DNA from 4 places in the Sphingobacterium sp. JUb56 genome. Region 2 is predicted to be linked to each of the others. Evidence: riboswitches for the same ligand, from Rfam matches in the RefSeq annotation. Region 2 holds a riboswitch; each other region holds the start of a gene.

Region 1 (8,120 bases), on a different contig from region 2:
TACCGGCATAACGATCGTTCTCATCATTGAAGCGTTTTTTAACAAAATTTGTTCCATTAAAAGCCTTAACAATACGGGCTCCTGATAAAGCCTCATCTAAAAAGGAAATCATATTCGCATACGAAGTTTGTCCTGCGATTGCTTGCGCCTTTAATGTTTTCACAATCTTCGATATAAAAAATGCAGAAACAGGGATGACCAACATGGCAAAAAGAGTCAACTTGGTCGATATAGCAAATAGCATAACTAAATATGCAACAAGTTGAAGCGGCTCTTTAAAGGCTACTTGCAAAGTGCCTGTCACAGAAAACTGTACCACCTGAACATCTGAGGCTATTTTTGAAATAATATCTCCCTTTCTTTGTCCATTAAAATAACCTAAATGCAGATCCATCACATTATTAAAAACCGTTTTCCGTAAATTCAATAAAGTATGAATACGTAAGTTTTCCATAATGCGTTGAGATAGATAGCGAAACAGATTACTGATAAAAACAGAAAAAATAATTGCAATACATACATATTGTAATGCTTTATAAGGGCCAAACTCTTGATTGGCAAAATTTGCATAATAGTTGAAATAATCCAGAGGATTATAACCAACTGGCTTTACCAAAATCACCTGAGTAGCAGGTTCACCCTTAATAAATAAGGTATTTAACAAGGGAGCTAACAAGGCCAAGTTTAATGTACTGAATACAACTGTAATTAATGTACAGATAATATACGGAATAGCATATTTCTCAATGGGTTTGGCAAAAGAAAGTAATCTAAAGTATGTTTTCATTTATGATATTAAGGTAGCAAAAATACTAAAATTACGCGCAATATATAAGGAATACTTTAAAGGAATGAAATCTTGCACTTGGATGATATTAAAAATTTAATTCAATAAACACCAATTTAAACGACATTATACTAGTATTTTAATAGAAAAAGCCTAATTTAGTCCTTGTAAATTGTAAAATACCAGAACATAATGCAAATAGAAGTTGCCAAAAGGTTGCAACAAACCGAAGAATATTATTTCTCAAAAAAATTAAGAGAGATTGATGAGCTCAATAAAGCAGGTGCTCGCGTGATTAATTTAGGCATCGGAAGCCCCGACTTACCTCCTCACCCTGAAGTTATTCAGACCTTGACGACAGAAGCGGCTAAAACCAATGTACATGGCTATCAGAACTATAAAGGTTCACCTGTTTTGAGGCAAGCAATTGCAGATTGGTATCAACGTTATTATCAGGCAACATTCAATCCAAATACAGAAATTTTACCTTTAATAGGCTCTAAGGAAGGTATTGTTCACATTTGCATGACTTACTTACAAGAAGGTGATGAGGTTTTAATACCAAATCCGGGATATCCAGCATATGCGGCAGCAGTACGGCTAAGTGGAGCCACGGCAATTACCTATGATTTATCTGAAGAAACAGATTGGTTACCTGATCTTAAAAAGCTTTCTGAAAACGATTTATCAAAAGTAAAATTAATGTGGATCAACTACCCTCATATGCCAACTGGTTCGAGTGCAAACGAAGGATTTTATCTTGAATTGATTGCTTTTGCAAAGGCAAACCATATTTTAATCTGCCACGACAATCCTTATAGTTTTATCTTGACAGACAGCCCTAAAAGCATTATGTCTATTGAAGGTGCAAAAGATGTTGCCTTGGAACTTAATTCATTAAGCAAATCCTCCAATATGGCCGGATGGCGAATCGGTATGTTAGTGGGCGCAGAGGCACGGATCAATGAAGTATTACGTTTTAAAAGCAACATGGATTCGGGAATGTTCTTACCAGCTCAATTAGCAGCGGCCAAGGCATTGCAGTTGGATCAAACATGGTATCAAGATTTAAATGCAATCTATCACGAAAGAAGACAGTTGGTTTTCGAAATCATGAACCTGTTGGGCTGTACATATAAAAAGAATCAGGTCGGTTTATTTGTGTGGGCCAAAATTCCAGATAATTACGAATCAGGCTACACGTTAAGTGATGAGGTGTTAGATCTATCACGTGTCTTTATTACTCCCGGAGGTATATTCGGAAGTGCTGGAAACAGCTATATTAGAATAAGTTTATGTGCCTCAGTTGAAGTATTAAAAGAAGCAATTGCTAGAATAGAACAAGCAAAACAAACGAATTAAGATTGAAATAACATGATGAATATAGCCATTATTGGCGTCGGTTTAATTGGTGGCTCCGTCGCCATGAAACTAAAAGAAAAAAAATTCTGTGATCAGGTTTTTGGTGTTGACAAAAGCGATGCTAATCTAACGAAAGCATTGCAAATAGGCTTCATTGATCAAAAGGCAACATTAGAGGAAGCTTTAGAAAAATGTAAAGTGATCATTCTCACAGCTCCAGTTGATGCGATAATCACATTAGCGCCCAAATTATTGGATCTCGTAAAAGATCAAGTCATCATTGACATGGGCTCTACCAAACTAAATATTTTACAGTTAATCTCGGAACACCCTAATCGTGGCCGCTATGTTGCCGCCCATCCAATGGCTGGTACCGAATATTCAGGCCCCGAAGCAGCATTACCAAATTTGTTTAAAGATAAAATGATGGTTTACGTTGAGGCATTTAAATCTGATGAAGATGCGTTCGAATTAACAGATTCCATTACCGAACAACTGGAAATGCGGACGTCATTTATGACTGCAGAGGAGCATGATACACACACAGCCTATGTTTCCCATATTTCTCACCTGACTTCTTTTGCTCTAGCGCTAACTGTTTTAGAGAAAGAGAAATCGCAGGGTCGAATATTTGAATTGGCAGGATCTGGTTTTGAATCAACGGTACGCTTAGCAAAAAGCTCACCGGATATGTGGACACCTATTTTCAAACAGAACAGAGTTAATGTACTCGAAGTGTTAGAGGAAAACATCAAGCAGCTGCAGGCTTTAAAAGATGCCATCCAAAATGAAAATTACACTCAATTACACAAATTGATTAAAAAATCAAATAAGATTAAACGTATTATTAAATAAAACCCACTTGCTCCAACTGGCAAAGGCGAATTATTGTTTCATACAAAGTAATGGGAAGAAAGCATAGGAACTCGCAAGGTTCCTATTTTCTTTTTTATAAAAAAAGATCACAGGATCATCGCTCTGCCGTTGTTTGTTTAACACCGTATGCTTCGGTTATATTGCTTTCAATTACTGATATGGATTTCATCCACGACGTATAAACATATCGGAATAAATAAATGCTGCCCCCATTAACTACCAATACTTACATAATAGTGAGAGCTTACGATCAATTACGAGTAGAATTAGAAGTATTTTCTAAGAAATAGCATAAAATATTTTGGTTTGTAAAAAGCAAGGCATATATTTGCAACGTAGTTCAAATAGAAATACATCTAATCAACACCTCTTAATCAGGTCTTGATTTATAAAGAAGTGGCGAGAGACTGGCTCAATGACCCACTGGCAACCTTCAAAATACGTTTGAAAAGGTGCCAATTCCTGTCCAAAGTAATATTGCTTTGGAGGATATAAATGAAACGACAAATGATAATAACATTACAACAAAACAAGAAGGTAAATTCTAGCACCAACGTAACAGATACAAATATTCCATCAAAACAGATGCGAATGCTTTTGCACATGTTTACGTTTTCTTGTTAATCAATCTTTTTTAAAATTTATTGATTTCAAGTACATATCCATGTGCACAATCTCACCCCTATTTTTTATTAACGAATCTTCAACTAATTAATTATAACTACAATGTCTACAAATAAAAATTTAAAATTCGAAACACTTCAAGTGCATGCTGGTCAAGTTGCCGATCCAACAACTGGAGCGCGTGCAGTACCTATATACCAAACCAGTTCATACGTATTTGAAAATGCAGAACATGGAGCGAATTTATTTGCTTTAAAACAATTTGGAAACATCTATACACGTCTGATGAATCCAACAACAGATGTATTTGAGAAACGTATTGCTGCATTGGAAGGTGGTATCGCCGCTGTAGCAGTCGCTTCTGGACAGGCGGCACAATTCATTGCATTAAATAATATCGTAGAAGCTGGTGAAAATTTTGTTTCCAGCAGTAATGTATACGGTGGTACATATAATCAATTTAAAGTAGCATTTAAAAGAATTGGTATTGAAGTACGTTTTACTAAAGAAACAACAGCCGAGGAGTTTGAATCACTAATCGATGAGAACACAAAAGCTTTATACCTAGAAACAATTGGAAACCCAAGTTACGATATTCCAGATTTTGATAAGATAGCAGCTGTTGCTAGAAAACATGACTTACCACTTATCGTAGACAATACTTTTGGAGCTGGTGGATATCTATTTAAACCTCTTGAACACGGCGCTTCTGTAGTTGTAGAGTCTGCAACAAAATGGATTGGTGGCCACGGAACAAGTATTGGTGGTGTCATCGTTGATGGCGGTACGTACAACTGGGGAAATGGTAAATTCAAACAGTTTTCTGAACCTTCAGAAGGATACCATGGATTAGTTTTTTCAGATGTTTTTGGCGTTAATGGCCCATTTGGAAACATTCAATTTGCAATCCGCGCACGTGTTGAAGGACTACGTGATTTTGGACCAGCTATTTCACCCTTCAATTCATTCCAATTAATCCAGGGCCTAGAAACATTATCACTTCGTGTTCAGCGTCATGTAGACAACACATTAGAAATTGCGAAATGGTTAGAAGCCCATCCGCAAGTGGAAAAAGTGAATTATCCAGGGTTAAAAAGCTCTCCTAGCTATGCAAATGCACAAAAGTATTTAAAAAATGGATATGGTGCTGTTCTTTCATTTCAAATAAAAGGTGACGTGACAAAAGCCGATGCTTTTATCGATAGCTTAGAGCTAATAAGTCATCTCGCAAATGTGGGTGATACGAAATCATTGATCATACACCCTGCGGCGACTACACATCAACAACTGAGTGAAGAAGCTCAAAAAGCTGCAGGTGTATTTGTAGGATTATTACGCCTATCTGTCGGTATCGAACATATTGACGATATCAAAGCAGATTTACAACAGGCCTTCGATAAAATTAAATAATTTCAGATAGCACTATTATATAAAAGCGTAAAAAAAACTATGAGTAAGAAATTAACGATTGGAATGTTTGGATTTGGGGTTGTAGGACAAGGATTGTACGACATTATCAAGACTAAAAACTTAAATTTAGAAATTAAAAAATTTGTCATCAAGAACGCTGACAAAAAAAGATCATTACCTGCTGAATTATTCACAACAGATGCTGAGGCTATTCTTGGTGACCCTGAAATCAATACCGTAGTAGAATTGATCGATGATGCTGATGCGGCTTACGCACTGACTGTTCGTGCATTAAAATCTGGAAAAAACGTTGTTTCTGCAAATAAGAAAATGATTGCCACGCATTTAGAAGAATTAGCGGCAATACAACAAGAATACGGAACAAGTCTACTATATGAAGGTGCAGTATGCGGAAGTATTCCAATTATCCGCAATTTAGAAGAGTATTATGACAATGAATTATTACATGCCGTGACCGGTATTTTTAATGGCTCCTCTAATTTTATATTGTCTAAAGTCTTCAACGAAAATCAACCTTATGCAGATGCACTAAAAGAAGCGCAGGAATTAGGTTTTGCTGAAACTGATCCTACATTAGATGTCGGTGGTTTTGACCCTAAATACAAATTAACGATCGTCGCTGCTCATGCTTATGGTATCAATGTAAATCCTGACGATGTTTTCAATATCGGTATTGATAAATTAGGAGCACAAGATATTCGCTTTGCAAAAGAGAAAAATTTCAAGATCAAATTGATCCCTACTGCTCGAGAAATAGATCAAAATAAAGTGGTTCTTTATGTTATTCCTAAGTTTATCAGTTCGGAAAACATTTTATTCAATGTTGAAAATGAAAATAACGGCGTCCTTGTAAAAGCAGCATTTGCAGATGAACAATTTTTCTACGGTAAAGGTGCTGGAGGTCATCCTACCGGATCTGCAGTATTATCTGATATTACAGCGCTACGTTATGACTACAGATATGAGTACAAGAAGCATTTAAATACAGATGCATTATCATACAGTACCGATCATGAAATCAAGGTGTACTTGAGATATGAAGATGACAGCCTAGTTGAAAAATTAGGTTTCACAAAAATTATTGAAAGATATTATGCTCCTGATTTTAAGTACGTTATTGGAACAATAAATTTGAAGAAAATCACAGACCTTAAATCTGAAATAAACAAAACAGGAAATTTTATAGCTGAAATTGCCTAAATTAATAAAAAGTACCGAATACCAACCAACCCTAACACTTGCTAATCACAAGTGAAAAACGTTGGATCTACTTGTAGGTTCAACGTTTTTTTATTTATCATCACCCCAATTCACTTCTATAAACCCCGTGCTGCAGCCACTACAAATCATGACTTATATTTAACAATTTAGATCTTTCATTAATGGCATTACTTACCACATAATTAGGTTCAAAACCATTTAAACTGCTATTTTTTGTTAAAAAATAGCATATTTAGAACTATAATAAATATGTGGCAGAAAATTTGCTTAATATCGTTAATATCACTATATTGTGATGTTACTAAAAATATTATAAATTATGGCTAAGTGGTTAACAATTCTACTGATAATGGTAGGCAACTTGGTTTTTGCAGATACCAATACAATTAATGCACAAGAACACTCGAATTCTAGTTATATAATTCTTGCGGTTGTTGCTTTATTGGCAATAATCTATATTCTATATAGAAGACAAAAAAGAAAATTTAACGATTAAGGGCATAAAGGGGAAGTGAAACTTCCCTTTATGCCTTAGTGTTTCCATATCTAATATCATCCTCCCGCCAATCATAGGTCATTCTAAAAGACCTTCATCACGAAAACTATAATACCCATTGTCTGTAAAAATAATGTGATCATTAACCCGGATATCCATTATTCTCGAAGCCTCCGCAATCTTTTTTGTCAGAATTTTATCCGCTTTACTTGCTTCACGCGAACCCGATGGATGATTATGAATTAATATCATAGAATGAGCTTTACAATTAAGAGCATTTCGTAGAACAATGCGAACATCAACTGGAGTAAAATCATTGCCTCCACGGCCTATTAATTGTTTATCCAGCACCTTACAAGCTGTATTTAAATACAAAACCCAAAATTCTTCGTGAGGAAGATCTTGTAACTGGTACCGAAAATATTCATAGACCCGCAGACTACTATTTAACAAAGGTTTTTCAATATATTCAGATTCCTTGCGTCTACGTCCTAGTTCAAGTGCGGCGACAATCGTAATCGCTTTAGCTTCACCTATACCTTTAAACTCACAAAGCCGCAATACCTCCATTTTGGAAAGACTATCCAGATTGTTTTGAACACTGGATAAAATACGTCTGCACAATTCAACTGCAGTTTCTTGCCTTGAGCCCGAACCAATAAGAATAGCAAGCAACTCTGCATCAGACAGTGAACGACGACCTTGCTCCAATAATTTCTCTCTAGGACGATCTGCCTCCGCCCAATCTCGAATGACCAGTTTGCTCATATCACAATAATAAGGTGTAAAAAAGGTTTATATAATCTACTAATTTAATCATAAATTTAAAAACTTAAAATAATTAGTATCAATTATTTAAATAAATTTTAGCATTTCAGAGCATACATGAGCATGCATTCTTTTTTTCAAATCGTTTTGAAATCTTATATTTGTAATTGAACATTTATTTTAATAAAATGAGTAAAGCGATTATTAAAACAGAAAAGGGCGACATGACTGTACAATTTTATACAGCAGATGCTCCAAATACCGTTGCAAATTTCATCAAATTAGCTAAAGAAGGATATTACGATGGATTAAGTTTCCACCGTGTGCTACCTGACTTTGTTATTCAAGGTGGATGTCCAAATTCACGTGAAGGTGCTTCTGGTATGCCTGGAACAGGTGGCCCAGGTTACAAAATCGACTGTGAGTTAACCGGTGAAAACCAATTCCATGATAGAGGCGTATTATCAATGGCACATGCAGGCCGTAACACTGGCGGATCTCAATTTTTTATCTGCCACAGCCGTAACAACACTGCTCATTTGGATAGAAATCATA
Region 2 (8,120 bases):
GTTGTCTTTTCTATAATCAATACGTTCATTGATACCTATGGGATTTGCATCAAAATATTGCCCTTTTATGAGTGGCTCTGATTCATACTGTTCTCTACTTAAATAACCCAAGAAAGAAAATACGTTTTCAGGATCATTATTATTTAAGGAAGGGTTAGCATTAGCCCTTAGCAATACCATAGTGAAAGAGCTATATCCTAATAAAATAAAACAAGTTGCCAAAATCGCTGTATTCAAAATAACTTTTCCTTTTCTTATGGAGTAATATATGCCATAAACTAATGCCGATAAGATCATTATGATAAAAACGAATATGCCCGAGCCAAATCCTAATCCAAGTGTATTGACAAAAAACAAATCAAACTTGGCAGCAAATTTAATAAGGTACTGGATTATTCCCCACAGAATAATGGCCAATATTCCTAGTCCAATAAACAATGCTTTACTAATTCCCCAAAACGTTGTACGATCAGTTTTCTTAAAATAAATAATAAGTGCTATCGCTGGAATAACTAATAGATTCAATAAATGAACTCCTATTGAAAGTCCAATAATATAAGCGATGACAATAAGCCAACGATCTGCATGCGGTTTATTTGCACGGGCTTCCCATTTTAGAATTGCCCAGAATACGACTGCTGTACATAAGGATGACATCGCATAAACTTCAGATTCTACTGCTGAATACCAGAATGTATCGGAGAAACTGTAAGCTAAAGCTCCCACCATGCCTGCTCCCATTATTTTAATCAGATGATTTTTATCATTGGATTGATGATCAGATTGGATAATTTTTCTTGCTAATGCTGTTATGGTCCAAAACAAAAACATAACTGTCAAACCACTGCATATAGCAGAACCCACATTCATCCAAAATGCAATCTGAGCTAAATTTCCTAAAGCAAAATTTGAAAATATATTCTGCAACATTAGAAACAAAGGTGCTCCAGGCTGATGAACAATCTGAAGTTTATATGCTGATGCAATAAATTCACCAGTATCCCACCAACTTGTTGTTCGCTCTGCTGTGATAATGAAAACGGATGTTGCTATGATGGCACATAGCCAACCTAACACGTTGTTTACTTTCTTATAATCCATGAATGATTCAGGTTTAATTGATTATTTGATAAATCAAATTAATTTTCAATTAAATATAATAAAAAGAGATTTCATTTGAGGGTGATTAACTTTTTTTAACAAAAATCGAAACGCATAAAAAAGCCTGCTATAATGTGATAGCAGGCTTTTTTATACGATATAAGTCTTAGAATAACTTTTCTACAATACTTTTAGTCGGTCCAGGATTACTCATGGTATAAAAATGTAAAACTGGCGCACCAAAGTCAATTAATTCTTTACATTGTTGTACCAACCACTCTTCTCCGACTTGTCTCACGTCTGCATTATTTTTACATCCGGATACTGCTTCACTCAATTCCTCTGGAATATCCAAATGAAAAATTTTCGGAAGCGTAATCAGTTGTTTTTTTGTTGTCAATGGTTTTAAACCTGGTATAATTGGAATATGAATATCATTTTCCCTGCACTTATTGACAAACTCTTTATATTTTTCAACATTAAAGAACATTTGTGTAACAATAAACTCAGCCCCCATCTCAACCTTCTTTTTTAACCATTTAAAATCGGTATTAAAATTTGGCGCTTCGAAGTGTTTTTCAGGATATCCTGCAACGCCAATACAAAAGTTGGTCTTTTCTGAAATCGCAATATCCTCATGTAAGTACTGTCCTTGGTTCATATCGGCAACCTGCTGTAAAAGATCTGTTGCAAATGCATGACCACCTTCTGTTGGTATGAAATCAGGATCGCCTTTTCTTGCATCACCTCTCAATACGAGCACATTGTCAATACCCAAGAAGTTCAAATCTATCAAAGCATTTTCAGTTTCCTCTTTTGTGAAACCACCACAGATAAGATGTGGTACAGCATCCACTTTATACTTATTCATAATAGCGGCACAAATTGCAACAGTCCCTGGACGTTTACGATAAGCCACACGTTCTAATAAACCGCTCTCGTGCTTCTTATACATGTAGTCTTCTCTATGATAAGTCACATCGATAAAGGGAGGCTTGAATTCCATAAGTGCATCCATTGTTTTAAAAATACTTTGGATACCTTGCCCCTTAGCTGGTGGCAACAGTTCAAAAGAAAACAAAGTTTTTCCTTTGGCATTACTGATATGATCAACGATTTTCATTAATATTTTTTAAAGTGATTTTGGTTGGCTTACATCGAAATGCACAAGTGGACTTGTTTCAACTTATCTTTCCCAGCTCTGAGTTGGGGTAGAATGTAGCACCTTATAAAATAACAGGTTGCTAAGGCTTCATTGGGTCTATTCCCTCGGCCTTTCTCTATAAGCATCGGCTAATATCGGCAATAGAAATTTATAATCAAAATAATATTAAGGTCATGCCTAAAAAAATGCCCCAATAAAACGTTTATTAAAATGGATTTCTTTAAATAAAAAAGAGTTACTGCATATAACTACAGTAACTCCTTTTTATTAATCTGTATATCGTGAAGACTTTAAATCTCCTTATATAGCTCAACCAATCCATCTGGTAAATCAACCTCTAAAACTTTATCCTCTGAATCAATTCCTAGCATAAGATCGTCATTTAATGGGAACATCAATTCTTTTCCATTAAAGTCTACTGTTGCTATAAATTGCTGAGGCATTTCCTGTACATGTTTAATCTCTCCTAATTCTCCATGAACTTCATCAATCACCAAGTATCCAATTAAATCCGTATATCTAAAATCATCAGGATCACGCTCTGGCATTTTATCATTTGGAAGGTATATTTTCTTACGCACTAAAGGTTGTGCTTTATCAATATGATCGACGTCTTCTAAATTTAAATAGGCTGTACTATTTGATTGGTATTTGATATTGTCGACAAAGTAAGGCACTAATTTTTTATTCACTTCAGCAAATAAAACATCAAAGTCTAAATCTTGATAATCTTCAAATTCAAAAAAAAGCTGAAGCTCACCTTTTAATCCACGTGTTTTGCTAATATAACCGATGTAAAAACTTTCTTCTATGGTCATGTTCTAATTTGAAAGTGCAAATTTAAAAATATAAATATATAAATACAGTACTTCGTAGGTATAGCAACTACATTCTTAAAAAAAAGCCGGATCAAAATTGAACCGGCTTTCTTGATACTGTATGAAAGAAAAATTAACCTTCAGTTTCTTCTGCAGCAGGAGCTTCAGTTTCTTCAGCAGGAGTTTCTTCTACAACTGGCGCATTTTTAGCGGCAATAGCAGCAGCTTTTTCTTCTTTTTTCTTAGCTTCAGCAGCTAATGCAATTTTCTTAGCTTCAGCTTTAGTAGTTGCTAAACCGTCTTTTTTACCAGCAGTTCTTGCATCATTAGCTTCAGTCCAAGCTACAAATTTAGCTTCAGCAGCTGCTTCATCAAATGCACCTTTTTTAACACCGCCTAATAAGTGTTTTTTGTATAAAACACCTTTATCCGAAAGGATAGTACGAGCTGTGTCAGTAGGTTGTGCACCATTATTCATCCAATCCAAAGCTTTGTCAAAATCCAAAACGATAGTCGCTGGATTTGTGTTTGGGTTGTAAGAACCAATACGTTCGATGAATTTACCATCACGTGGAGCACGTGCATCTGCTACTACTAGGTGGTAAAAAGGACGTCCTTTTTTACCATGTCTTTGCAATCTGATTTTAGTTGCCATGTTTTTGTGTTATTTATGTATTCAACATATCCCCCGTGCTACATGCAAGAGGGGACGCAAAGATACAAAGGATTATTGGAAGTTAAAAACTAAAAATAGAAGTCAACTTCCACAGAATAAGAAAGATGACAAATAAGCGTCATTATATACCATTATGGCCAAATTATTTCATGCACACCGTCTTAGTCTTACAACGAAACAAATCATAGATGCCATCTGGATGATACAAATTTATATAGGGAATTAATTTGTAATTTTGCCTTATTTCTAAAGGTTCCGTACGCATTAGCAATTTTGTCTATTCAAATTAATAAGCGTATTTTCATCCTTCCAAATCAAATTGAATTCATGTCATCGATAGCGCCATTAAAAATATTAAAAGCCTCAGCTGGTTCAGGCAAAACATTCAGCTTAACTGTCCATTACCTGACTTTATTACTTTCAAAAGAAAACAGTTATCGTGAAATATTGGCCGTCACTTTTACTAATAAGGCGACCGCTGAGATGAAGGAAAGGATCTTATCTGTTCTAAAAGGATTAGCACAAGGTGACAAAAGCCGAAAAATCGATGATTATAGACGTTTATTGTTGACCCAATTTCCATATTGGAGTACGACTTCAATTCAAGAAAAAGCACATCGTGTTTATCGTAAAATCTTACATGATTATAGCCATTTTACCATCAGTACCATTGATGGTTTTTCGCAAAAAGTGATTCGAAGCTTTACTTACGAACTCAATTTAGATGCTGCTTACAAGATTGAAATGAATACAAGTAAGGTGCGGCAGGACCTTACTGTCATGTTAAATCAACTTCTGGATCAACGCCCTGATTTATTGGAATGGATTATTGAATATGCGGAAAAGAAAATTTTAAATAATGAAAACTGGAACTATCGTCGTGAATTAACCAATCTGGCGAATGAGATATTTTCTGAAAACTTTAAAGAGTTTGACAAACACCTCCTATCGCAAGATTCGGATAAAGTGTTCAATACCTTAAATAAAGAAATTGAAAACTTTACAAAAATATTCCTAGAAGCAGTTCATGAGGAAATAAAAAGTTTTGCAAATACTTTTAAGGCATTAAATATGGATTCTGCTGACTTAAAAGGAAAAAGTAGAAATCCGATTTACTCGCTTTCTAATTCAAAGAACAACGTATTCAAACAAAGTACTTCTAAACTACAGGAGATCATTGGTAAATATGTAGAGCTCCTAGATAAGGAAGATGCATTTTTAGATGGCAAAAAAGAAGTTAATTACGGACTACAGCAGGCACTTTTACCTATCTTAAAAAATTTCAAAATATTACAGGATAAATTAAGTACTTATATCACATATGAGGCATTCCAAAAGAATTTCTACTACCTCCGTCTTTTAAAAGAAATGAGTGATTTGTTAGCGCAATGGCGAAAGGAAAATAATGCACAATTAATTTCCGATGCGCAGATCCAATTGAATAAGCTTGGGCTAGATCAACATGGAGATCCTACTTTTATTTGGGAAAAGATTGGAAATCGCTATCAGTATTTCTTGTTCGATGAGTTTCAGGACACTTCCCGCATTCAGTGGAAAAATTACAGTCCTTTATTGATTAATGCCCTTGGGAATGCATCGGGAGAATTATCCGAGCATTTAATCGTTGGTGATGTTAAACAAAGCATCTACCGTTGGAGAAATGGAGATTGGCGAATACTATTGGAACAGGCTGAAAAACAAGTAGCAGATGCCTTTCATATTTCAAACGAGCAGGAATTACAGGAACTTGTTGAGAATGGCTCGCTGGATGTAAACTATAGAAGTCTTCCAAATATTATTCATTTCAATAATTACCTATTTGAGACAGTACCTGATCATATCCAACAGTTACTTAATGAACATATTGCTACTAATCTTACTACGGAAGGACAAACATGGTGGCAGGAAATGGGATATGACCACATGATTAATAAAGCCTACGATGGTGCGTCACAAAAGGTTCCAGAAGCAAAGGTCTTAGATGAATCACAAAAGGGTTCTATTACCATCAAATATTTTGATGTAGAAAATAACGTGAGAAGAAACTCACAAGTTGAAAGTCTTACTGTATCTTCCTTATCTGAACAGATTGAAGAATGGATTACTTCGGGCAGATACCAAGCTAATCAAATCGGAATCCTTGTACGATCGAATAAACAGGCGCGATTGATTATCCACGAATTAATGAATTATAGAAATGAAAAACAGTTACATTTTGAAGTTATCTCTGGAGACGCACTGGCATTAGAGGCTAACGAAGGTATTCAGCTGTTGATCGAAACATTAAAAGCATTTGTTTTTAATACGGATAAGCACATTTTATATAAAGCTAAAATCACACATCTTTATCATATTATTCAAAAAGAGCAAAATTTCAATGCCGAAGTCTGGTTGAAATTTAAGGAAAATGATGTTCTTAATTTAAATGAGGACCTCCCTAAGGATCTGATTGAAAATTGGGAAAATTGGCAAAAATTACCCTTAGTTCACCTCGTTGAAAAACTTATAGAAGTTTATGGTTTAACCTCATTACACAACCCACATTTGCCTTATATTCTTGCATTCAAAGATATGATCGCTAATTTTTCTGCAAATGGGGAACGCGGAATTAACCAGTTCTTAACCTTTTGGGATGAAGATGGGGTGAAGGCGGTACTTCCTTCTTCGGGCAAAGTGGATGCCATTGAGGTAACCACTGTACATAAATCTAAAGGTTTAGCTTACGATGTCGTTATGATTCCTTTCTGCAGTTGGACACTAGATGGTATGACCAACGGAAACTTCTGGATAGATACGGAAGGTACAGCTCTTGAAATTATTGGAAAGGCGCCCATAAAATATACCTCTTCTTTAGGGCAATCAACACTCTATCAAAAATATTATGAAGAGATGGTTTTCAATTATATGGATGCCCTGAATACATTTTATGTGGCGACAACCCGAGCAATAGAACATCTTTATATATCGGCTCCTGCTTTTAAGCAAATCGTTGACAAAAAAACGGGAGAGATAATGGGAATGGATGTAAAAAATGATTTAATCAGTGATATTGTTTATCAAGTGCTTGACAGCAATAATGGAGCCTTTACACTTACCGACAACGAATTGCATATCGACCATGTTATTCGTAGAGAAAAAAGCACTAAGATTGAAGTTGGCAAAATTGCCTTACAGCAATACCCGATTTCAAAAGAATTGGATAAAGCCTTTGATAAATCATCACAACGCACTATCACCAGTATCCTGCTATTGGATAAAGCGTCCCAATATGGTGTAATGGCTCACGAAATTATGTCGATCATAACTTCTGAAGACGAAATTGATGGTATTATAAATCAATATATTTCTGAAGGAATATTCACACCTTCAGAAAAGTCAGCGATTTTACATGAAGTCAACCAAATTTGGCAACACCAACAGATTAATAAATGGTTAACTGGGAATTTCAAAATTTGGAATGAATCGGCTATTATTACTGCTAAAGGAGAAACATTACGTCCTGATAAAGTTTTCACAAGTGAAGAAGAGACAATCGTATTAGACTTTAAATTTACACAGAGCGAAGCGCTGTCACATCAGAAGCAAGTCAAACAATATGTCAAAACTTTGGAAGAATTGGGGTATAAAAATGTGAAAGGATTTTTATTTTACGCCAAGTCAAATGATTTAGTAGAGGTTATCATACAAGCAAAAAACTAAGAAATGAATCCATTTTTAAAAGACGTCGCTATCGATTTGAAAAATCGTTTTGGAGAAGATCTACACGAAACTGCTATAATATTCAATAATAAGAGACCGATTACGTACCTCAAACAACATCTAGCTGAGGTATATGGTCAAGCAATTTGGTCACCACAATTTTTTACCATTCAAGAATTTTTTCGTCTGTCCACTAACTTGTCTGAGGCTACACCTATTGCACAATTTTTTATTCTCTATCATTTACACAATGAACTCCTCGCCAAGGAAGGTCATGAAGCGGAGACCTTAGAAGAGTTTTACCCAATAGCAGAAACCATATTGAGTGATTTTTCACAGCTGGATTATGATCTTGTTGACATAGACGAAATCTTTATGGAATTGTTTGACAATACCCAAATTGATTTACAGTTTCAACATTTCACTGCAGAACAGCAGGATTTTATCCGTCAATTTTGGCAATCATTTTCCATAGCAGGTCATACTGCTGTACAAGAACGATTTTTAAAGTTATGGCGACGTCTTCCGGTGCTATATCGGTCGTTTAAAGAAGAATTAAAAGTTAAAAAAATGACAAATATGCCGACCATCTACCGTGATATTGTGGATGGAAAAGCAAAAAACCAAACATTCCACCAACAGTATAAACAAATTATTTTTG
Region 3 (8,120 bases), on a different contig from region 2:
GGTATATTCTTCAGAATACTTTTTTCTCGTAGTTACTCCTCTTTTGACTTTATTTTGGTCTCGACAATGTTCGAGCAATTAATGATTTCTTTGGTATTTCGTGAGTCGAGGTATTTAAGATAATCTTTTATTTAATTATTGATCCTTAAATAGACATCGCTTATTTAAGGATCTTTTGAGAATTGATGCAATATATTTTATGAATAAATATGTGTTACAGGCATTGGATAGTTATCCATATTACCTAGAAAATACGTTAGAATCTTTGTCATACGCCTTGTCTTATGATGATTCAAATACGATGGCACTATGTCTGATGGGGAGACTTCATGCGGAACAGTTGTTTGATTTTGAACAAGCAAAGAAATATTTTCAAGAAGCGTTAGTACATAATTTATATGCTTTGGAAATTTATCAACCTTATATACAAACCTTGATTGATACCAATGCATATGAAGAGGCAGAAAAAACAATTGAGTTTGCTTTAACAATACCCGGAGTTTCATCTTCTTTATTTTTATTAAAAAGGGTACTTATATTGGAAAAACTTAAAAAATTTAAAAAAGCCTTAAAAGTATTAAATTTGGTTAGATTGGAAAATTTAGATAGTGAGATGTTGTCCACGATCAAAGACGTTGAAGATCGAATAAAAGGAAAACGGAAAATAGGACGTAAAAGCAAAAAATAACTAATTGACAGTTTATTCTTTCTAATTGAGGATAAACTCAATAGATTGTTTCTGAGATGAGATGAATAACACGTATATCCTTCCCCTGAATTAAAGAAGGGTATACGTTTAAATATTATAATGCAACAACGTCAAATAAACGCCTCATTTTCTTTTTCAATCAAATGATGTAAACTAATTAAATAAAAAATCTAATGCATTAAAGAGTTGAATATGACAGTAGGCAATGGGATTGGCGCCTAATGTCAACTACGGTATCAATTTCTCTCGTACTTTGGTACCCCTGTGGTCTGTGCCGTAAAATATGAGATATTCAACTTGCGTCCCTAAGCCTGAAGTTCCCTCTTTTTGTTTGATGAAAATACGATGGAGATTAAATTTGTGACCATTTAATGTGGTTTCCACATAAGGCTTTCCTGCTTTATCCATCTTGAGATATAAGGGTTGATTTTTGTAAGACACAATCTCAAACTCAAATGTATTATTGCCTAGTTCTTTTGTTATAATACCGTAGGCAAATTTTTGTTGGATACCAGTTAAAGGTTTAATTTCTCCTCCTTTATCATATAAAATCCGATAGTTATTGATAGGATTCTTGTTATTGAAATGCTGTTTATCACTCATATTTGCTTCATAAACATAGGTGTTATGACCTTCGCTATGTTGTATATAAAAAAGAGTGTTTGATTTGAATGGTGGAGTGGGATAGCCCTCTTGTGCAAAGGTATAGATTGATACAAAAAACAGAAAGTATAAAAGACAAGTGAAAGTTTTCATGATATACACTTTTTTGATTAGGGTAAATTTAAACTTTCTATATTAAAGTATTAAATAGAAACTATTATTTTTTTACAAAAAAAAATCCTGAAGTGATTTAACTTCAGGATCTTTTATATTTATAATTCTAAAAATCTAAACTTATTCAGCTCGCAAGATTTTAGCAGCTTCAACCATAGCTTCTAAGGCAGCTTTAGTCTCTGGCCAAGCACGTGTTTTTAAACCACAGTCAGGATTTACCCAAAGTTGTTCAGCTGGAACTACCGCTTTTGCTTTACGTAATAATTCAACCATCTCTTCTGTACTCGGTACACGAGGAGAGTGAATGTCATATACACCTGGTCCAATATCGTTTGGATATTTAAAATCTGCAGCAAATGCATCTAATAATTCCATTTGCGAACGTGAAGTCTCGATAGTAATTACATCAGCATCCATTGCAGCAATATCTTCAATGATATCGTTGAACTCAGAGTAACACATATGGGTGTGAATCTGTGTATCGTCATCTACATTCGATGATGAAACTCGGAATGAACGTACAGCCCAATCTAAATATTGTTGGTGATCAGCTTTACGTAATGGCAGACCTTCACGAATTGCAGGCTCATCGATTTGGATAATTTTAATACCTGCTTTTTCTAAAGCTTGTACTTCATCTAAAATCGCTAATGCAATTTGGTAAGTTGTTGTAGAGCGTGGTTGATCGTTACGTACGAATGACCATTGTAAGATCGTAACCGGCCCCGTTAACATTCCTTTTACTGGACGGTTTGTCAGGGTTTGAGCGTATGAAGACCAACGTACGGTCATATCAGCAGGACGGTAAACATCACCATAAATAACTGGAGGTTTTACACAACGTGAACCATATGATTGAACCCATCCGTTTTTAGTGAAGGCATAACCTGCTAATTGCTCTCCGAAGTACTCAACCATGTCATTACGTTCGAATTCACCATGAACTAATACGTCGATATCCAATTGCTCCTGAAGACGGATTGTTCTTTCTGTCTCTTCTGCGATTTCTTTATCGTATTGTTCTTGAGAAATTGCGCCTTTTTTCAAATCAGCTCTCCATTTACGAACATCTTTAGTTTGTGGGAATGAACCAATTGTCGTTGTTGGAAATGCTGGAAGATTAAATTTCGCTTGTTGTGCTTCTTTACGAGCTAAGAAAGTAGATGTACGTTTAGCATCATCATCAGTGATATTTGCTGTACGTTCTTTAACTTCAGGCTTGTGGATTAAAGAAGATGTACGACGGTCTTCCGCAGCAGCCTTATTGGCTTCGAAACGCTCAGCTGTTTTTGCATCTACTTCGCCTTCAGCTAAGATCGCTAAATCTTTTACCTCTGCTAATTTTTGCTTAGCAAATGCCAACCAATTTTTAACTTCTTTAGGCAATGACTCTTCATTATCTTCATTGTCTAAATCGAAAGGTACGTGTAATAATGAACTCGAAGGTCCTACTAATACACGGTCTTTGCCTAAAGCATCAACAGCTTTTTTGATTTGTGCTAAAGATTTTACGTAATCATTTTTCCAAATGTTGCGACCTTCAACTACACCCAAAGAAAGTGTTAATGAAGCCGGAACTTTGGCTAATATAGTGTCGAGTTGGTTTTCACCTCTTACTAAATCAACATGAACTGCGTAAACTGGTAAGTTTAGAGCTGTTTCTTCGTTGTCACGTAAAGCCTCGAAATAAGTCGTTACAATAATTTTGATGTCTTGAGCAGCAGCAGCTAATTTAGTGAATACACTAGTGTATAAAGCACGTGTTGCATCATCAATATCTAAAGCTAAAAATGGCTCATCAATTTGTACATATTTTGCACCAGCGGTAGCCAATTTAGTTAAGATTTCTTCATATACAGGAACCAACTTATTGATTAAATCGATACGGTTGAAACCAGATTCTTTTTCTTTACCTAATAATAAGTATGAGATCGGGCCAATTAACACAGGCTTCGTTTCAATACCTAAAGATTTTGCTTCATTATATTCATTTAAGAATTTCTCTGAAGTCAATTTGAATTCTTGATTTTTCACGAATTCAGGTACGATGTAATGGTAGTTGGTATCAAACCATTTTGTCATTTCCATTGCCGTTACGTCAACGCCATCTTGCTGGAAACCACGCGCCATTGCAAAGTAAAGGTCCAAATTGTATCCTTTATCTTCGTTATTTAAAAGTGATTGATATTGTGCAGGGATTGCACCTACAGTTAATGTCAAGTCTAAAACTTGGTCATAAAATGAAAAATCATTGGAAGGAATCAAATCGATGCCAGCATCTTTTTGAGTTTTCCAGTTGCCTTCACGGATTTTCAGTCCAGCCTGCAATAATTCTTGCGCGCTGATTTTTTTAGCCCAATATGCTTCATTGGCCTTTTTCAACTCGCGGAAGGCACCTACACGTGGGTAACCTAAGTTGTTCGTTAGTAACATAAATATAAAATTATTTTATTTGTTCAACCTTAACGAAGCAAGAAATTAGAAAGATTTTTTTTATTCGAAATAAAAAACGATCAAAAATTCTTGAATCTATTTACTAAATTTTTTGATTGCTTTTAGAGAGGAGGGCACAAGATATATTTTGTGTCTAGCTTATCATTCCCACTTTTTGATGGGGTAGAATGTAGCACCTTGTCAATCGACAGGTTGCTAAGGCTTCATTGGGTCTATTCCCTCTGCCTTTCTCTATAAGCGCTGTAAATATCGGAATTAGTTTTATAAAAACAAATATTTTGTAACTTTTATATAAAAATGATAATAAACCAAGGTTTAAAATTGGAAATTAGCAGACAAACCAATTTGTTTTCCATTGTAAAACGGTGTTGCCATCGTTAGGTAACTTGTTTTTTTTGATTGCAAGTGTTTATCAAATAATGGTAATAGCCAGTATGCAATTTTTGTTCCCATAATACCAATACCAGCTCCCATAGCGACGTCAGAAAACCAATGTTTATGATTATACATTCTCAGGTAACCTGTTCCCGCCGCAATTGTATAGCCTGCAATACCATACCAAATGGATTGATCTTTATATTCTTGCCATAGAATTTCTGCACCGGTAAAAGGTACAGCAGTATGTCCTGAAGGAAAAGATTCTTGATCTGCGCGATCAGGTCTCCAAGTAGGTGTCGTTTTTTTTATGGTATATACTGCTGATAAGGTGATTGCATGGGCAATCGAACTTACCACTAAGCGTTGTTTTAAATTGTGCTTACTTGGTATTCCGAGTAAGTCAAGCCCAAAGACAGCGGCAGAAGGAATGAAAACACTAACATTATCAAGTTTAAAAGTTTTGGACGGATCATTATTAATTGAATTGTTTATTTGTTGATCCTTATGTTTGAGGTATGGGCTATTTAATGAGATTACTCCGTAAGTCATTAAAGCCGCAGGAACTATTAATTGCTTATAATTTATTGGCTTAGCATTGGTTTCAAAATCTTGATTATCATTTTGTAAAGTATCTTTTTGCGCATAAAGCGATGTAGAAGAGCAAAAGATTGAAAGGATTAAAAAAAATGGAATTGATAGTTTCATTGTTGCAAGATAAACAAAAAGAGATGTTTTTAACATCTCTTTATTATTCTAGTAATTGTGTATTAGCTAACCAATAATTTATAGCCTTTTCCATGTACATTGACAATTTCAACTTTGGGATCATCTCGTAGGTATTTTCTCAATTTGCTTAAGAAAACGTCCATACTCCGGCCTGTAAAATAATTGTCATCATGCCAAATTTTTAAAAGGGCTTCTTCTCGAGTCAGTACATCATTCTTTTTTAGACAAAGTAGACGTAATAATTCCGCTTCTTTCGTTGATAGTTTTTGTTGCACACCTTTATGCGCAATTTGTTGACTTGTATAATCGAAGAAGTACTCTCCAATCTCAAATTTATCGCTTACAACCTGATCATCTTTCTCTCTTACAACACGCTTAAGCAATGCATTTATGCGAAGGAGCAATTCTTCCACTCGAAATGGTTTTGTGATATAATCATCGCCACCAAGTTCAAATGCTTCTGTTTTATCTTCCATCATACCTTTTGCAGTAGCAAATATGATGGGGGTTGTTGTATTTATTTTCCTGATTTCTCGGCCTACTGTAAAGCCATCTTTCTTGGGCATCATGACGTCTAAAATGCAAAGATCATAACTGCTCTTACGAAATTGATTGACAGCTTCTTCACCATCTGTACATAAGGTGACATCAAATTTCCCTTTAAGCTCTAAATAATCTTTTAATAAATCTCCTAAGTTTGGATCGTCTTCTGCTAATAATATCTTCTGCATATTCTTATGGTTTTGTTCGAATATTGATGATAATATACGAAATTAATATCGTTTTAAATTTAATTTTTTATGGGTAATAGGATGTCAAACTGCGTTCCCTTATCTTTATCGCTTTTTACTTGAATTTTACCATTCATTCTTTTAATAATATCATAAACATATGATAGTCCCAATCCAAAACCTTTTACGTTGTGGACATTTCCTGTAGGAATGCGATAAAATTGATCAAATATTTTTAATAGATGATCTTTTGCCATTCCAATCCCATTATCAATAATTGTAATTTGAATACTTTCTTTTGTATTTTTGGTTTTCACAATTATGTGTGGATTATCTTTACTGTATTTTATAGCATTATCTACCAAGTTGAAAAATACATTTGACAAATGAAGTTCATCTCCTACTACAATATCATTTTGTGCATCAAAGTGATGTTCAAATTTGCCACCTACTTTTTGTATTTGAAGTTGCATGCTGTCTAATACTGCTGAAAGCAGATCATTAATGTGAATAGGTGTTTTTTCTAGCTTTAATGTTTCTTTTTCCAGACGGGCAATATCTAATACTCGTTCGATATGGTTACCTAATCTCACATTTTCATCATATATAATATTTGCAAGACGCTTTACTCTACGCTCATCAGATATGATCTCTGGATCTCGCAAGGATTCACTGGCTATCATAATTGTAGCAACAGGTGTTTTAAATTCGTGCGTCATATTGTTGATAAAATCAGTTTTCATCTCTGAAACTTTTTTCTGTTTGAATATGATTAATAGGGTATATGCAAAACAGCCAATTAATAGGAAAAGCAAAGCTATTGTAGGGAGCAATAGATAACTCATATTATCAACAATGATAGTACTTTTTCTAGGAAAATAAACGCTTAATCTTCCTGGAGGAGAACCAATATCTCCTTTAAATAGAGCTGTTGAATAACGAGTTATTTTATTTGGTTTAATAATATTATCGATGGTTTGTACACTGAAAACAATATTACTGCTATCGCGAACTTCAATATTAAAAGGATAATTGATATCTCTTTCTGCAAGTTCCTCTTTTAATAAGTTTTGAATGAGATTAATATTTAAGCGCTCTCTAAATGGACGTTTGGATAGCTCCATTCCAATAGCAACATCTTCAATAAGACCGCTTCTTTTCCCGCCAATAGCTGCGATAGTATCAAATACATTTTTACCAGTTCCAATCAAATTCTGACCGCTCATATTTTCCAACTTATTTTCAAGATCTACTATTTTCTTAGCAATCTGTTTATTGAATCTTGGAGGTAAAGTCGCAATTTTATACTCAATTGCTTGCTTTAAGATAGGATCTATTGTTGGTATAACGAATCTTGCACTATCATCTTTTGCATTTTCTTTTGGTAGAAATTTGGTTGCTCCAATTTCTACATATTCTTTTATGACATGATCAGGACTGTTGTATTTGATGACGTCAATGCTTAATACATTTTCTTTACTTTTTCTATTGATGTAAGTCTCATAAAATGAATTTTCAATAGATACAACACTAGGAAATGTTTCTTTTAGTTGATCTTCAGCTTCTTTAAATTTTTCTTTTATGGCATATTGATCAGCTCGTAAGTTTTCCAGATCTCTTTGCATTTTCAATTGTTCAGCAAGATGCCTTTGCTTCTCCTGTTCAAATTGATATTTTTTGATATTGGTTTGCTGTTGCACTTTTGCAAAATCAATTACCTCCCGACGTTCTATTTTACCTGCGACTGCCGTTAAGGAAGCATTGACCGATTCGTCAAACAATTGTGATTTTTGACGATAGGATTCTCTGATAAAATAAAATTGCATAGCTGCCACTCCCAGTAATGCTAGGGTCATCAAGCTAATAATTAAAACTATGCTACTTTTCTTCATTTGTTACAAATATAGGTATGCTTTATTTGATTTAATTGCTTTTAACAATGTTTAACAAGCTTAATGTTTCATTATGAAGGATTAAGCTTTATTTTAGATAAATATTTTATAAAAATACTCGATATGAAAAAGATATTAAGTTTAGTTTGTTTCTGTATTTCATTTTTTGCAACACATGCATCTAGTGTATCCAGAGATACATCAAGTGCTAAGTTTGGTACAGAGGGTAATAAATACGGATCGAAAAATTTTAATTTAAAATTGGAGCCCAATTCGGATGAACGTTTTAATGTAGTAAAATCGAATAGTCTGCCAATAGATAGGGAGGGTGCTGATTTGAATATGAGAGGAAGTCGCTACAAGTCCAATACTCCGGTGTTAAAGATTCCGACAGATCCAAATGTTCATTATCATATGCAACATAAAAAAACTGACATTGACGATGCTGCTCCG
Region 4 (8,120 bases), on a different contig from region 2:
AAGGCAATGATGTATTTAGCAGTGATAATACCTATTATACATCTTATCAGGCAGTGGATGGTCTTACTGCCTCTAAGCCTGTATTAGTGAACGGATATCAGATTGGCCGCGTTTCTAAGATGACATTGCAACCAGATGGAAGCATTCTGACAGAATTTAAAATTAAAGCCGAATACAAAGTTCCGAAAAATACCGTTGCACGTATAGCAAGTACAGATCTCCTGGGTGGAAAAGCAATTGTATTTGATATGGGCAACAGTACAGAAATGGCTAAAGATGGTGAAATATTAGCTTCAGGTATTCAGGCGAATATAATGGACAAAGTTGAGCCTATTCAAAAAAGAGTTGAAACCATCACCATAAAATTAGATTCTGTACTAACAGTTGTCAATTCTGTTTTGGACGATCAATTTCAAGAAGACTTTAAGCAAAGTGTTCATAGTATTTCAACATCTTTAAAAAATGTGGAGCTCATTACGAAAGATGTAGAAGGCCTGGTTGGTTCGGAACGTAAAAGATTAACCACGATTATCTCTAATCTTGAAGTTATTACCAATACATTTAAAAATAATAGCGGTCAGATCACGGCTATCATGTCCAATTTGAATACTGTAACAGATAAAGCAGCTAAATTAGATTTCCAACAAACTATGGATAAAGCTAATATGGCTATGACTGACTTCCAAACAATAGTAGATAAGATCAACAAAGGGCAGGGTTCAATTGGACTACTGATCAATGATAATAAGCTTTATGATAATTTGAATAATGCTTCCGAAAGCCTTGATCACCTTATGAAAGATATTAAAGAGAAGCCGGGAAAATACATTAAGCTTTCCATCTTTGGTAAAAAGGGAGAGCAGGAGAAATAACATTAAAAAGGCTTGAAGTTTACCTTCAAGCCTTTTTAATTTATAAGGTTTCTTTCAGCCATCCGAAAAATTCTCTTTGCCATACCTGAGCATTATGCCCTGATAACACCCAGTGATTTTCGTCTGGTAAATAAACTAATCTACTTTTGATTTTCTTCAATTGCGCAGCCTGAAAAGCACCTAGTCCCTGGCCAATCGGCACGCGGTAGTCATGACCTCCTTGAAAGATTAATATTGGTGTATTCCACTTGTCAACATATTCAGAAGGGTTGAATTCGGTATATGATTTTGCATTTGCTTTATCCCAATAAGGACCGCCTAGTTCATGGTTCGCGAAAAATAATTCTTCTGTCGTACCATACCAACTTCTCATATCGAATAAGCCGTTATGTGCAATTAATGTTTTAAATCTATTTTCATGTACTCCAGCCAGCATATATACTGAATAACCACCATAACTAGCACCGATAGCAGCACGACGTGTTGTATCTACATATTTCTCTTTAGAAATATCATCAATGGCAGATAAATAATCCCTTATAGGCTGTCCGCCCCAATCTTTGGATATTGCTTCATTCCATTTCACTCCCCAGCCAGGCATCCCGCGACGATTTGGAGCGATCACAATATAACCTTGAGAAGCGATAAGCTGTAGATTCCAACGGAATGAGTAAAACTGGGTCAGTGCAGACTGAGGGCCACCTTCGCAATATAAAATCGTTGGGTATTTTTTTGTTGGATCAAAATCTGGCGGATAAATTACCCAAGAAAAAAGATCTTGGCCATCAGAAGCTTTTGTAATTCTGGATTCAATTTTATTATCACTGATATGAGCATACATTTTATCATTGACAGTCGTCAATGCCGTTAACGTTTTATTCGCTAAGTCATATTTGTAAATCTCTGTAGCTCTTGTGAATTTTGTTGATGTTACGATCAACTGATTGGCTACCTGTCCCACAATTCCTGTGATATCAAAATTTCCTTCAGAGATTTGTTTAATCGATGCTAAAGATTTGTTTTTTAAATTAGTAGGAACAGTCAGTTCGAAAAGTTGTACGGTACCTTTGGATGGTGCTACAAAATAAATCTTGCGATTGTCCTTGCTCCAAATGAAAGAGTTTACTGTGCCGTCCCAATGTGCAGTTAGATTTAAACGCTGAGATGAGGCTTTATCGAAAATAATGATATCATTTTTATCGGCTTCGTAACCATCTTTTTTCATACTTAGCCAAGTTAACTTAGTTCCATCTGGACTGTAAGTCGGGTTGGTATCATAGCCATTCATACCCTCAGTCAGATTTGTTGTTTGCTTAGAAGTAAGATCATAGCGGTAGATATCCGTATTTGTACTCACGGCATACTCTGTTCCAAACCTTTTTTTACTAACATATAGCACAGCTTTACTATCTGGTGTCCATTCAAAATCTTCAGAACCGCCAAATGGCATTTGAGGACTATAGAAAGGCTCATCCTGCAATAAATCAATTGCTTCGCCAATCTTACCGTTGTTATAGCTGGCTACAAATGGATGATTGAATTTTCCATTATTGAACGTGTCCCAATGACGGTAGTCAAGATTGTCAAAAACATAAGCGTCAGATTTTGGTAAATCAGGATATTTGTCGGTACTGTGATATTTTTTGATTAAAACTGCTTTGCTAAATAAAATATATTGACCATTTGGAGATAGCTTTACATTTTCTAGATCAGTTTCGCTATGTGTCAGTTGTATAGCTTCACCTTTATATCTATTCTTTTTCCAAAGTTGCCCTTTGAACAAGTAAATGATATCGCCATTTTCTGTAATCTGTACGACAGACTCACCGCCCTTTTCACTTGTTAGAGGAGCTGTGTTACCTGTTTCTAATGATAATGTGTAAAGGTTTTTTTCCGAACTGTTTGTTTCTATAGCATAATTAGAGACACCATATACTAAAGTTTTTCCATCTGTTGAAATTCCTTCTCCAGAAACACGGCCTAATTTCCAAAGTGTCTGCGGATCTAATGGTGCTTTTGCGGTGTTTTCCATATTAAGAACCATTTTGGTTTCTTTGTTTTCCTGAGCTATTGATGCCGAAGCGCATAATAAAATGGAAAGCGTTATTAAAGATTTTTTTTTCATAAAGAATACGAATATGAACAGGCAAGATACAAAATCTACGATCATTTAACATATTAAATAAAGTATTAGAGAAAGAAAACAAGGTGAAGGAATTGTTCAGAATGATGCGATATCACTTTGTGTTAAGCTATTGAAGGAAATTGGTGAAATTATGAAATACGATTGTAACGCATTAAAAAAAAGCATAAAGCGGCATAGCATTGATATTAGTAACTGAAAGTTATACAGAATTAGCTGGATAAAAAAAGTTTCACTCAGTGCTCAAAAAGAAAGGGCTATTTAACCTTTTTAGCGCTGAGTGAATACGCAATTTTAAAGCTGTCTTTGCTCTTATTGGAGAATCGGGATAAGCGTATTTTCCTCTAATCTTACTGCGACATACTTTACGGAAGTAAAACCATCTTCTCTAGAAATGATGTTGGAAAGATCTAGCCCTCTTTTAGAAAAAGTGCTTATGAGCGCAGTGCGGAATGTAGATTTGGAAGAACCCCAACCTTTTTCCGATACCGTATCATTGTTGAGCTGTATCAGTTCGTTGATTGAATAATAACTGAATTTTTCCAGTAAATGTTGATAAAGATTTGGTGTTGACATACAATTTAAAAATTTAAAGGATTAAACCATAAACTGTATCCAGATATTTTTGGTCGAAACCCATATTAATTTACCACCGCGGTTATGTAACTCGGTTGGTATTGCAACGTGCAATTCTGAATACTCTACAAAGTTAGTAGATTTTATTTTGTTTCAAAATTTATTTTAAAATAATTAATTCATGATGAGAATTTTATGAATGATGTCGATTAGATTATTATTTCTTTATAGTGGAAATTATAATAAATATTGGCCTTCTCATCTCGTCTTTCATTTCCGGATAAATTTTTAAAACTTCCTCTGAAGGTTTGGGTTCCGATATTTGTTGAATATCAAAATTAGATTTAATAACTGTGTTGATGATAGTTTCTAAATTTCGATGGTATTTAGTTACCTCGTGTCCAAGAAATCGAGTGTTTCTTTGACCTTCTTCCTGATAATTGTCCATCGGCCAATGCAGACGATTTCCATTTTCATCCTTAAACCAATCCTGTTCAGCTCTTGAAGTAAAAGCAGGGTGCTCCATTGAAAAGACAAAACTTCCTCCTTTTTTAAGAATTTGATTTATTTTCATAAAAACACTTCTTAAATCTTTTAGGTAATGGAATGCAAGTGAACTAATAACGACGTCAAATTCTTCATGGTCAAAATTAATATCCTCGATGGCCATTTTTTTATATTCAATTTCAAAGTTTTTGGAATGCTCTTTTGCTTTATCAATCATTTTTTGAGATAAGTCAATTCCAATTACATTTTTAGCCCCTTTTTGCTTAGCATAAATGCAGTGCCATCCATATCCGCAACCTAGATCAAGCACTTTCTTATTCTGGAAATCAGGTAACATTTTCTGTAAAACATGCCATTCTCCAGCAGCATTTAAACCATCTATAGAACGTTGCATCTTTCCATAGCTTTCAAAGAAGCTAGGATCATCATATTTGTTTTGTTTCATTTTATTATTCGCCGTTTCAAGATAATTTCAAATTTACTGCCAATATTATTTTTATCAAAACTTAGTTGGCTGAACGAGACATAAAAGCATACTTGACGATCCACCCATCAAAAAGGGTGGATAAACCTTTAGTAAGTTACACTGTTATTAATATATTATCTCTTTATTAGGAAAATTAAATTTGATATTGAATTAATTTTTGGTTATTTTTAAACTGTAAAATATATTGTACATAAATGTTTTAATATTTTAATGAAACTAATATTGATTTAATGAAAAAATATCTGCTTTTATTGCTATTTTTTTGCGCACTGCTTATTGTTAGTTGCAAGAAATCAGAAGAAATTGATCCCCTATCAAACATGAGTATCGTGTTTTCTGACAATAATCATCCTGTCAGAGGAAAAGTGAAGTACGACTATAATTTGGACAATTGTGGACAGATCAATCTTATTACGAGCGTAAAGGAGTCTGATGGTACTTATTCACAATTGAAATTAACTTTACTTTCTAATGGAGCATTAGCCAAGGTTCAGTATTTCAAACAAAATTCTTCAGCTGATGGTAACTATTTTGCTCCACATCTTCAGCCAGAGAAATCTTTTCAAATCGCGGATTTTAAATATGAAAAAGCAGGCGGTCGATTATCTTTTTCTTTTAGTGGAAAAGTTTATAAAAACAATGAGCAAGAACGAGTATTGACTGGTAAAGTAGATCTGCACGCCATTAAATATGCACCGTGCGAAGCAATGATCCTTGATGTAATGACAGTGAAACCAGCTTTTAATTTTTTCTCTATGTATTCATCTTCTACTAAATCAACTGTTAATCCAGACAGATCGGACCAGTACAACTATTATACATATGTTGCTCACTCCAATTCTGGTCAATTTATAAGTTTGAAGCTGGAAAGCGATATTTCCAAATTGGTAGGCAAGGAGATTGACTTTGATGACACTAACCCATTATACAGTGTTAAATATTGGGAATATACCGGACTGTTTATGTTGGAGGAATCCTATGGATCCCTTGATCAAAACTGGAAGCGTTTTCAAACGAGGGGTAAATTTACCAGTATCCAAAAAGTATCGGATGAAAGATACAATAAACCGTATTACAAAGGTATAATCGTTATGGATATACTTGATGAAGGCCGTTTAGTGAAAGAAAGCGTCGAATTACCTTTTTATATGTCGTCAATGGACTGAGTAGCTCAATGAAATGTAGCATAGGCCACCTGAATAAATGTGTCTTTTTTAATTACAATGCCTTTGATATTAATCAAGTGCATTTGTGAGGTCCTTCGGATCAAAGTTTATTGTGTTCTAGTTTTTCATTTGATATACGGGCATGTAGTGGAAATGCTTTACCTTGAATATGGAGTGAAGCTGAAGGTGAAATATACCGTAGTAAAACTTCCGTCGGTTAATAACTTATATTAATGTATAAATGATATTTAAGAGTTTATAGAAGTATTTTAGAGTTTAAACCGCGGTAATACAACCTCTCTTTTACTTAGTTATAATTGCGAGATAGTTACTTATATAAACTCATATTTTGTTGTAGCCAATTTTCAAATAAATAAACCATTATGGCAATTTTAAAAGGTGGGATAAATGGACCCTTTTCGGGTAAAGTCGGAAGCATTGTAGGTTATGAATTAAACGGTCAGGCTATTATTCGCTCTCTTCCGAAAGTTGTGAAAAGAGCTCCTAGCGAATTGACGCTTATTAACCGGATGCGTATGAAGGTAGTATCCCAATTTCTGAGACACCTTAAAGCACCGATCGCATTTGGCTATAAAAACGTTGCCCCCAAAGGCAGTCGTATCGGAACTTTTCAATCGGCCCAATCTTATTTATTCCACAATGCAATTGATTATGACACCGAAAATGTGCCCTATGTTAATCCGGAGAAAGTGTTGGTATTTCGAGGTGATATGGTCCCGCCACTCCTTATTAATGTGGAACGTAGGGACAATAAGTTGTATGTCGAATGGAATAAGGCTGCCTGTAAGGGTTATCCTGCTGCAGTCGTTGTGCTCGCTTATGTAATTGAAAAGTCCTGCGCTTGGAATGAAGGAGCAGCAATCTCTACGGATGGAAAAATGTTGTGGGAACATGCGCAATTTTCTATTAAAGAAGATCAGGTCCACATCTATGTCGGTTTCTACGATATGCTGAATGATAAATTCTCAGATTCTGTATATGGAGGATGCGTATAAAAAGTATTCTTTATTTTGTCTATTTTTTGAAATAGGATAAGACAACCAAATTTTTTAGCCTAACTCCAGAAAATATTAAAATAAGCACGAATCTATAAGCATACAACACTGACTATACAATCACCCTAGCGATACACAACAAATAGCCTGCAAGCGCACAAGGACGACACTAGGATGAGCCTAGAATCACACAAGGTCGATTATACTTCCATGCTACATGTGCACAACGATGCCCCTTTCTATGGCCTCGCTATGCACATGTTATAGACAGCAAATGAGCAATTAGGCTTATCCGACCGCTATAGATGGAAATAGAGACAATAATCCATTTCATTATATTGCTTTTCTTTTAAGGAGTATCAAGATATATGTTAAATATATCTTGATACCTTCTTTTGCCAATCTCATCGTTTATCGTATTGATACCAATTGATCTTTGTGGATACGCGCATTAAAATTGCCAATATGATAAATATACCTATTGTACCCACTATGAGTGAATAATCACGTAATTGCATTAAGATAAATATGAAACTATAGAAAATGGAAAGTATTCCAGAAAAGATAAGTGCTGATCTGCTATCATTGGTAATGGACTTAATGAATGAAGCGATAAGAATAATAGTAGCTAATGCGGCTATTAGGTAAGCGAGGTTGAAACCCAGATGCTCACTAATAGAAAGAAGCAGGGAGTAGAAGAGTACCATAGCAAAACCGATCAACATATACTGTATAAGATGTATGCGTTGTTTTTTTATAATTTCTGTGAAGAACAGTGCCGCAAATGTTAGAATAATAATCAATATTCCATATTTGGCTACACGGGTAGTTTTTTGATAATTATTGACTTCCTCTAAGAAGTTGATTTGAATCATATCTTTTTCTGTCGCTATACTGCTCTCTGTGGTAGCGGTAGGTTCGGCAGTACTGCTATATCCTTCACTGATGGCATTACTGATTTCATAATTGTTTTTAATTTCATACAGTTTCTCTGCTTCACCGACCCATTGTTGAGAAAATTTACGGTTGAAACTTGGAATATTCCAGGTTGCCTCAAAATTGTTCCCTGTTATATTTCGGTCATCGGCTAAAACGGCACCGTTAAAACTTGGATTAGCCCAATTTCCGTGGGTATGGATCTTAGTCTGTTTTGCCAATGGAAGGAAGTTAATGGATTGTGAACCTCTTACATTAAATTTAATCTGAAAATTACCTAAGGTGGTTTTTGTTTGAGAAAGATCGATGGCCGCAATCATATTATTCTCAAAAGGACTTAGAGCAGACATATTAGGTTCGAAGTCAATTTTGGTTTGATTGAAAACTAGACTTGGAGATGCTCCAAGACCTTTAAGA

What was found. A riboswitch is a leader RNA that binds a small molecule or an ion and turns the genes downstream of it on or off. The one in region 2 is predicted to bind S-adenosylmethionine.
Region 1: another riboswitch for S-adenosylmethionine. It lies ahead of FHR29_RS05015 (O-acetylhomoserine aminocarboxypropyltransferase/cysteine synthase family protein); the one in region 2 lies ahead of metF (methylenetetrahydrofolate reductase [NAD(P)H]).
Region 3: another riboswitch for S-adenosylmethionine. It lies ahead of metE (5-methyltetrahydropteroyltriglutamate--homocysteine S-methyltransferase); the one in region 2 lies ahead of metF (methylenetetrahydrofolate reductase [NAD(P)H]).
Region 4: another riboswitch for S-adenosylmethionine. It lies ahead of FHR29_RS16520 (hypothetical protein); the one in region 2 lies ahead of metF (methylenetetrahydrofolate reductase [NAD(P)H]).

The regions. Positions count from the first base shown of each region.
Region 1 is NZ_JACHWL010000001.1:1,245,638-1,253,757, reverse strand. It holds gene FHR29_RS05030 (ABC transporter ATP-binding protein) at 1-787, opposite strand, end outside; gene FHR29_RS05025 (pyridoxal phosphate-dependent aminotransferase) at 980-2,149, shown strand; gene FHR29_RS05020 (prephenate dehydrogenase) at 2,162-3,004, shown strand; SAM riboswitch class I at 3,409-3,523, shown strand; gene FHR29_RS05015 (O-acetylhomoserine aminocarboxypropyltransferase/cysteine synthase family protein) at 3,752-5,059, shown strand; gene FHR29_RS05010 (homoserine dehydrogenase) at 5,099-6,280, shown strand; gene radC (RadC family protein) at 6,876-7,565, opposite strand; gene FHR29_RS05000 (peptidylprolyl isomerase) at 7,754-8,120, shown strand, end outside.
Region 2 is NZ_JACHWL010000002.1:861,012-869,131, forward strand. It holds gene FHR29_RS23125 (protein O-mannosyl-transferase family) at 1-1,101, opposite strand, end outside; gene metF (methylenetetrahydrofolate reductase [NAD(P)H]) at 1,268-2,224, opposite strand; SAM riboswitch class I at 2,285-2,390, opposite strand; gene rimM (ribosome maturation factor RimM) at 2,557-3,084, opposite strand; gene FHR29_RS23140 (30S ribosomal protein S16) at 3,218-3,739, opposite strand; gene FHR29_RS23145 (exodeoxyribonuclease V subunit beta) at 4,088-7,459, shown strand; gene FHR29_RS23150 (PD-(D/E)XK nuclease family protein) at 7,463-8,120, shown strand, end outside.
Region 3 is NZ_JACHWL010000001.1:4,424,789-4,432,908, reverse strand. It holds gene FHR29_RS18885 (hypothetical protein) at 200-688, shown strand; gene FHR29_RS18880 (DUF4833 domain-containing protein) at 938-1,465, opposite strand; gene metE (5-methyltetrahydropteroyltriglutamate--homocysteine S-methyltransferase) at 1,607-3,919, opposite strand; SAM riboswitch class I at 4,076-4,180, opposite strand; gene FHR29_RS18870 (phosphatase PAP2 family protein) at 4,256-5,023, opposite strand; gene FHR29_RS18865 (response regulator transcription factor) at 5,086-5,775, opposite strand; gene FHR29_RS18860 (sensor histidine kinase KdpD) at 5,835-7,631, opposite strand; gene FHR29_RS18855 (hypothetical protein) at 7,791-8,120, shown strand, end outside.
Region 4 is NZ_JACHWL010000001.1:3,869,183-3,877,302, reverse strand. It holds gene FHR29_RS16530 (MlaD family protein) at 1-872, shown strand, start outside; gene FHR29_RS16525 (S9 family peptidase) at 913-2,997, opposite strand; gene FHR29_RS16520 (hypothetical protein) at 3,328-3,591, opposite strand; SAM-I-IV-variant riboswitch at 3,627-3,720, opposite strand; gene FHR29_RS16515 (bifunctional 2-polyprenyl-6-hydroxyphenol methylase/3-demethylubiquinol 3-O-methyltransferase UbiG) at 3,809-4,543, opposite strand; gene FHR29_RS16510 (hypothetical protein) at 4,816-5,751, shown strand; gene FHR29_RS16505 (DUF6266 family protein) at 6,135-6,767, shown strand; gene creD (cell envelope integrity protein CreD) at 7,172-8,120, opposite strand, start outside.